3 regions of the Mycobacterium sp. NGS29 genome follow, and region 1 is predicted to be linked to each of the others. Evidence: riboswitches for the same ligand, from Rfam matches in the RefSeq annotation. Region 1 holds a riboswitch; each other region holds the start of a gene.

Region 1 (2,262 bases):
CTCAAGGGTGAAGCTGCGAAGTTCAGGACTTCAGTGAGCACTACTCCCACCGGCCCGTCGGGGAGGAAACTCTCGATCAGCCCGGTATAGATTTCGTTGTGCGCGTTGGGCACGTACGTCACCGGGTCGGAGATCGTCTGGGTGATACCGCCAAGCGTGTGCTGGGTGACCGCGAGTGCGAGGTCTCTTGGGGCACCGACCAGGGGTATCGCCTGTGCAGCGGCCTGCAGCTTGGCAAAGAAGCCCGCGGGGTTGGTGACGAGGTGGTTGATGCCACCGGTGAACGTGTTCAGGCCGACCCGCGAGGCTCCGAACACCGTCTCGGCGTTCTGCGCCGTCGTCGCGACGACCTGCTCCCACCGGGTGATCGGGTCGACGGCAGTCGCGGCGGCGGGTGCATGGGATGAGCCCAGTGCGCCGAGCAGGTTCTGCTGCGCGTTGGCGACCTCGGCACTTGTGTAGGCCCCGACGCTGGAATTCATCGAGCTGACGAACTCGGTATGAAACGCCAGCGCGTGTGAGTTGACCGACTGGAACTGCCGGCCGAAGTTCTCGAACAACGACGAGATCGCGATGGAGATCTCGTCCTCGGCTGCGGCCGCGATTCCCGTGGTGGGTCCCGAAACCGTCGCGGCGGCATCGGCGAGCGCTCGGCGGATACCCGACAGATCTTGTGCTGCGCTCTGCATCAGATCCGCGCTTGCGGTCACAAACGACATGCTTGCTCTCCCTTATTCGTTCGCCAGTACGGTGACCGCCGGTCGGAAATTTGCACAGGCGTCGTACGGCCAACCGCACAGGAGGTGGCAAAGGACGCGCAGCATCTGAGGTGGCGGCTTTCTCCGGGGTGCTCCGCCCCGGGTTAGCAGGATGCGATGACACGAGTCTCCTGGCTCTCGGATCGCCGCTCGCCTCGCCTTCCAGCCAAATGGCCGTGGCATGTGAGGGTCGCTCCCCGATGACAGTGGCGGCACCGCGCCGGATTCGCACCGGCTTCCTGCGTCGTCATCGCCGTACGGGCGACATTGTTACACGCCGGGGACCCCCAATGGAACAGGCAGGCCCGCCCCGGCTGCCACGGCGGTGACCTCGTCGGAGCGATGGCATCGCAGCGGCACGGTGTGAGTCCGTCCGTCGCGATTACCGCGCCACCCCTAATTGCCCTCGTTGCAACTAGTTCGCTCGATGGTCGGCGTTCTGAATGGCGGCCATATCGTCGAAAGAATCGGCGGTTTCGGTGAGGTCTTCGCTCCAATCGCCGAACGGATCTGGATAGCGGTCCCAGGCAGCGGGGGAGCAGAGCTCGTCGTCGGTGAGCAGAGCACGGCCGAGACCATCGAGGATTTCGCCGGAGTCCGCGCTGTAGACCAGGATCGTCATTGCCGTGTGCCGGTCGCCGTGCAGGGGGTCCCACCTCAACTGGGCGAGGGCACGGCGTTCGTCGTCGACGCCGGCCAACTCCGCGTCGGTCATGGCAGTGAGCCACTTGCCTGCTGAACCGACCCGCCATCCACCTCCCGCCGATTCCAGCCACATCGCCTGCTGGTCCTGACCGGCTAGCCACAAGCGACCTCGAGTTCGGATCACTCCCTCCAGCAACAGCTCCATGCGGTCGTACAGACGCTGGGGGTGAAACGGACGCTGGGCGCTGAACTCGACAAGTTGGACGGTGCCGGTGGGCTCGAGGGGAGGTTGCCCGGATAGCAACGGGCCGTGCGGATCATCGTCTCGCCCCCGGCGCGCACGACTGTCAAGGCCGGCGAGCACCTGCTCAATTCTGTTCGCTCCGTAGCTGATCCGTGCGCGGGGGGCCAAGCGTCGCAGCACCGTGGCCAGGATTGGCTCCACATCGCTGAGAACGATGACATCCGCGAATTCTGCCTGTCCGACCACCACCTGCGCCTCGGTACGTCCGTCGTCTAATTCGCCCTCACCCAGAACCTGGCGCAGCCACCGCGACGAGTCGACGCACGTCACGACCGCCGCGATCCGAACATCAAGGGCCGCAGGGCCGTCGATGTAGCCGGGCGCCACCCTGATCCGGACATTGTTGATCGCCCAGCAGATTGGTTCCGGTTCCAGCCAGGGTGCGAGGTGGACCACGATACGGTCCACATCATCGCGGCGGCTCAGCTGACGCAGCAGCACGAGAAGGTCGGTGCGGATGGTGCAGGAAACACATCCGTGTGCGAGCTCGATGCCGATCTCTGCGGTCGTCAACACGCCGTGTTGCAGATTGACCGTTGTGCGGCGCACCGTGTA
Region 2 (2,262 bases), on a different contig from region 1:
GCCGGGATAGGCGCCGGAATCTCGGCGCTGTCGGTTTCCGGCGCCTGTCTGCGGGCACGGCCGCTCGCTGCGCGCCTGACCTCTGAACCCAGGTCACCCATCAGGTAGCCGAACGCATCCATATGCGCGCCCACACCCGTACCGGTCGTCGTCGGCGGCGCGGCGGCCGACGGCGGCGTTGCGGGCGCAGAAGTCGAAGCCGTCAGCTGAAACGGAGAATGTGGTGCGCCGGGGGTGGAGGGCGGCGCACTCGGCGCCAGCGTGGCTAGCGCGGGTGCGGTGGGCACGGCGATTACCGGCGGCGGCGCCACCGCAGCGAGCGCCATCAAACCTTTGACGCCCACGGGCGCCAGCACCGCACCGGCCGCCAGCGGCACCAATGGCGCGGTGAGCAGCGGAACGATCGCCATAGTCAGCGCAAGAGTGCTCTCCAGCGTGGTTTTCAACAATGCGATGGTGTCGGTGATTACCGTGCCGAAGATCTCGACGGTGACAAACATGATGGTGAAGCCGATCGTCAACGGATTGCCCGATGCGAACGCTGCGGTGAGATCAAGTGCGACAAAAGAGAACATCTGCGACAGCAGCGCCACATAGGTGCCGATGTCCATCGGGTAGCCAATCGCGAACGCGATGTTGAGCGGACTGAGATAGGTCAGCGGGTTGCCCAGAATGATCAGGTAAGGGTCGAACCCGCTGAACATGGCCTGGAGGAATGGGATGCTCGTCATCCAGTCGACGAGCGGCTGAATCACGTTGTTGTAGAACGCGGTATACATCTGCCACACCCATTGCAGGAATTGCTCCAACGGGTTGGCCGTCGTTGCCGCTTCGGCCGCAGCCATTGCGTCCGCCTTCACAATCTGCGGAGCCGGGCCGGTCTGCGGCGTGGCAGCGACGGCCGCATCGGACACCGCCTGGTAGGTGCCCATTATTGTCGCGGCTTGAATCCACATCCGCGCATAGTCTGCTTCATTGAGCGCGATCGGAATGGTGTTGACGCCGAAGAAATTCGTTGCGGTCAGCACCGCATGGACGGTGTGGTTGACGGCCAGCTCCGCCAGGGTCGGCATTGCTGCCAGGGCGGTCGTGTAAGCGACAGCCGTGGATTCCTGCGCAGCAGCGGTGGCGGCGCTGTCGGCACTGGCTTGTGTCAGCCACGCCAGATACGGCGCATGGGCAGCCACGTAGGCGGCGGTGGTCGGACCTTCCCAGGCTGCGGCCGTCACGCCGGCCAGCACGGCGGACAATTCGTCAGCCGCTTCGGTGTAGGTGACGCTGAGCGCAGTCCACTCGGCCGCGGATGCCTGCACCGGGCCGGGCCCGGGGCCGCTGCTCAGCAGCGCCGAATGCACTTCCGGCGGCGAGGCCAGCCAGATCGGGGCAGTCATCGACGTTCCTTCGGTACGACGGGATGCCCGCCGCCATCCTGGGACGTCCCGCCGCCGGAACGACTACGTTCCAGCAAAGACCATACGCCCAATCCACGAGGCGACGCGCACCGGGCGCGACGCGTCCGGTGCAACTGGCAGGTCTTCGGACTCGCAGTCACGCATCGCGAATGCGATGCACCTACTGACCGTCGCTTCCCGGTCCGGGCTAGTGGACCAGTGCTTAAGACGGTGGTCGTTCCTGCATACCGCTGCGGGACAGTCCTGGAATCACACCAGGTTCCCTCTTGTGGCGAACCTGGAATGAGCGTTCGCCGCTCGATGCCGACGAAGGTAACGATGTCGCCAGCAAACCAGCTGCAGCCACAATTTTACTCGGCCCCCAGGTAGCGAGATGAGTGACTTGAGTCACCGGCTGCGCTGGGTCCGCTGACGCGCGCATCCGGCGGCGGTGGCATGCTCGTGCTGATGTCAGGTCTGCTGGTGGCAGGTACGACGAGTGACGCGGGGAAGAGCACCGTCACCGCCGGTCTGTGCCGTGCCCTGACCCGGCGCGGGGTGCGGGTGGCGCCCTTCAAAGCGCAGAACATGTCCAACAACTCGATGGTCTGCACGGGTCCGGACGGGGCGGGTGCGGAGATCGGGCGGGCCCAGTGGGTGCAGGCCCTCGCGGCGAAGGCGGCACCTGAGCCCGCGATGAATCCGGTCCTGCTCAAGCCGGGCAGCGACCACCGCAGCCACGTGGTGTTGCTGGGCAGACCGTGGGGCGAACTGGACTCGGCGGACTGGTTCGACGGACGCCGGGCGCTGGCCGAGGCGGCACACCTTGCGTTCGACGACCTCGCCGGCCGTTACGACGCGGTCGTCGCCG
Region 3 (2,262 bases), on a different contig from region 1:
CTCCGCCCCGCGACGCGGTCAACCCGGGTTGGTCCTACACGACCCGGTTGCGTCAGATGAAATCGCTGCTCTCCGAAGGCATCCGGTCTGCAGAGATCGGCCTCGAGGCGCCGTCGGCCACCATGTTGGCGCGCTGCGTCATCGGCATGCAGTGGATACCGGAGAACATCCTGCGCGAGGTGGGCACCCGCACGTCGCTCATCCTGGCGCGGGACACCGTGTTGCGCGGGGTCGCGGTGCGCGGCAAGTAGACCAGTCATCCGTTTCGGGTGCCACGCGTAACGTCGACGTCATGGCGAACATCATCATCATCGGCGGCCACGGCAAGGTCGCATTGCAGCTGGCCCGAATCCTGACCGAGCGTGGCGACCAGGTGACCTCGATCGTCCGCAATCCCGGCCACACCAGCGACGTTGCGGACACCGGTGCCGAACCGACCACGGCCGACATCGAGGAGCTCGGCACCGACGACATTGCCGGCCTGCTGGCGGGACACGACGCCGTCGTCTTCGCCGCCGGGGCCGGTGGCGGCGACGCGGCGCGCACCTATGCCGTGGACCGCGATGCCGCGATCCGGGTGATCGACGCGGCAGCGCAGGCCGGCGTCAGCCGGTTCGTCATGGTGTCCTACTTCGGCGCCGGGGCGAACCACGGTGTGCCTGAGGATGACTCGTTCTTCGCCTACGCCAAGGCCAAAGCGGCCGCGGACGAACACCTGCGCGCCACCGACCTGGACTGGACCGTGCTGGGACCGGGCCGACTCACCGAAGACCCGGGAACCGGGCGCATCGCGATAGGCGAAGCCAAAGGATCGGTAGCGCGGGCCGACGTGGCAGCCGTCGCCGCCGCCGTCCTCGCCGACGACTCGACAATCGGCCGAACCGTCGAGTTCAACAACGGCGACGTCCCGATCGCCGAAGCGCTGGCGACCTGAAGATCGCGCACAGAGTAGCCTTGGCGACGCAGCTGGTCTGCCGTCGTCGCACCTGTGGCGCCGGCATCGAGCGAGGCCTTGATGGCTCGCGAGAGGGAATCCGGTGAGAATCCGGAACTGTCCCGCAGCGGTATGCAGGAACGACCGCCGTCTTTGACAAGCACTGGTCCCGAGAACGGACTGGGAAGCGACGGCCAGTAGGAGCACCACCCGGTGCGCGCCTGTGAGTCCGAAGACCTGCCAGCTGTGCCGGACGCGCCGCGTTCGGCGGCACATCGCCTCGTGGAATGGGCGTTTGGCCGGGGCCGTTGCGGTTGATGCATGCCGTAACGCGATCGGTTGCGCGTCCGCGGGCGGTGTCCACACCGTCGAATCCGAAGGACCAGCTCGTGACCGCACCAACTTCTCCGAAATTCACCGCCACCATTACCGGCTCCCCCCGCATCGGCCCGCGCCGCGAACTCAAGCGCGCAACCGAGGGCTACTGGGCCGGCCGCACCAGCCGATCCGACCTGGAGTCGGTCGCCGCGTCGCTGCGCCGCGACACCTGGACTCAGCTGGCCGCCGCCGGCCTGGACTCGGTGCCGGTGAACACGTTCTCCTACTACGACCAGATGCTCGACACCGCGGTCCTGCTCGGCGCGCTGCCGGCCCGCGTCAGTGGGGTCTCCGACGAGCTGGACCGCTACTTCGCGGCGGCGCGCGGCAACGACGACATCTCGCCGCTGGAAATGACCAAGTGGTTCGACACCAACTACCACTATCTGGTCCCTGAGATAGGCCCGTCCACCCGGTTCGGGCTGCACCCCCACAAGGTGCTCGCCGAGCTGAAGGAAGCCCACGAGCTGGGCGTCCCCGCGCGTCCCGTCATCATCGGTCCGGTCACGTTCCTGCTGCTCAGCAAGGCCGTAGACGGCGCTACGGCTCCGATCGAACGATTGCAGGAACTGGTGCCGATCTACGCCGAACTGCTGGCGCTGATCGCCGACAGCGGCGCCCAATGGGTCCAGTTCGACGAGCCCGCCCTGGTCACTGACATCTCCCCCGACGCTCCGGCACTCGCGGAGGCGGTCTACAACGCTCTGGGTGGAGTGGCCCACCGGCCGTCGATCTACGTCGCCACCTACTTCGGCAACCCGGGCGCGTCGCTGGCAGGGCTGGCCCGCACACCCGTCGAGGCCATCGGCGTCGACCTGGTCTACGGCGCTGACACGGGGATCGCGGCCGTTCCAGAACTGGCCGACAAGACGCTGGTGGCCGGCGTGGTGGACGGCCGCAACATCTGGCGCACGGACTTGCAGTCCGCGCTGAGCAAGCTGGCGAGTCTG

Evidence for each region. Region 1 has a riboswitch for cobalamin ahead of gjpA (outer membrane porin GjpA). Riboswitches for the same ligand answer to the same signal wherever they lie in the genome.
Region 2: linked by a shared signal. The riboswitch ahead of AC5Y5Z_RS18290 (PPE family protein) and the one ahead of gjpA (outer membrane porin GjpA) in region 1 are both predicted to bind cobalamin.
Region 3: linked by a shared signal. The riboswitch ahead of metE (5-methyltetrahydropteroyltriglutamate--homocysteine S-methyltransferase) and the one ahead of gjpA (outer membrane porin GjpA) in region 1 are both predicted to bind cobalamin.

The regions. Positions count from the first base shown of each region.
Region 1 covers NZ_JCALDR010000001.1:235,846-238,107, forward strand. Annotated here, with positions in the region: gene gjpA (outer membrane porin GjpA) at 1-719, opposite strand, end outside; cobalamin riboswitch at 863-1,045, opposite strand; gene mrf (ribosome hibernation factor-recruiting GTPase MRF) at 1,174-2,262, opposite strand, start outside.
Region 2 covers NZ_JCALDR010000014.1:723-2,984, forward strand. Annotated here, with positions in the region: gene AC5Y5Z_RS18290 (PPE family protein) at 1-1,391, opposite strand, end outside; cobalamin riboswitch at 1,511-1,728, opposite strand; gene AC5Y5Z_RS18295 (cobyric acid synthase) at 1,860-2,262, shown strand, end outside.
Region 3 covers NZ_JCALDR010000014.1:7,460-9,721, reverse strand. Annotated here, with positions in the region: gene AC5Y5Z_RS18315 (TetR/AcrR family transcriptional regulator) at 1-251, shown strand, start outside; gene AC5Y5Z_RS18310 (NAD(P)H-binding protein) at 293-934, shown strand; cobalamin riboswitch at 1,000-1,193, shown strand; gene metE (5-methyltetrahydropteroyltriglutamate--homocysteine S-methyltransferase) at 1,252-2,262, shown strand, end outside.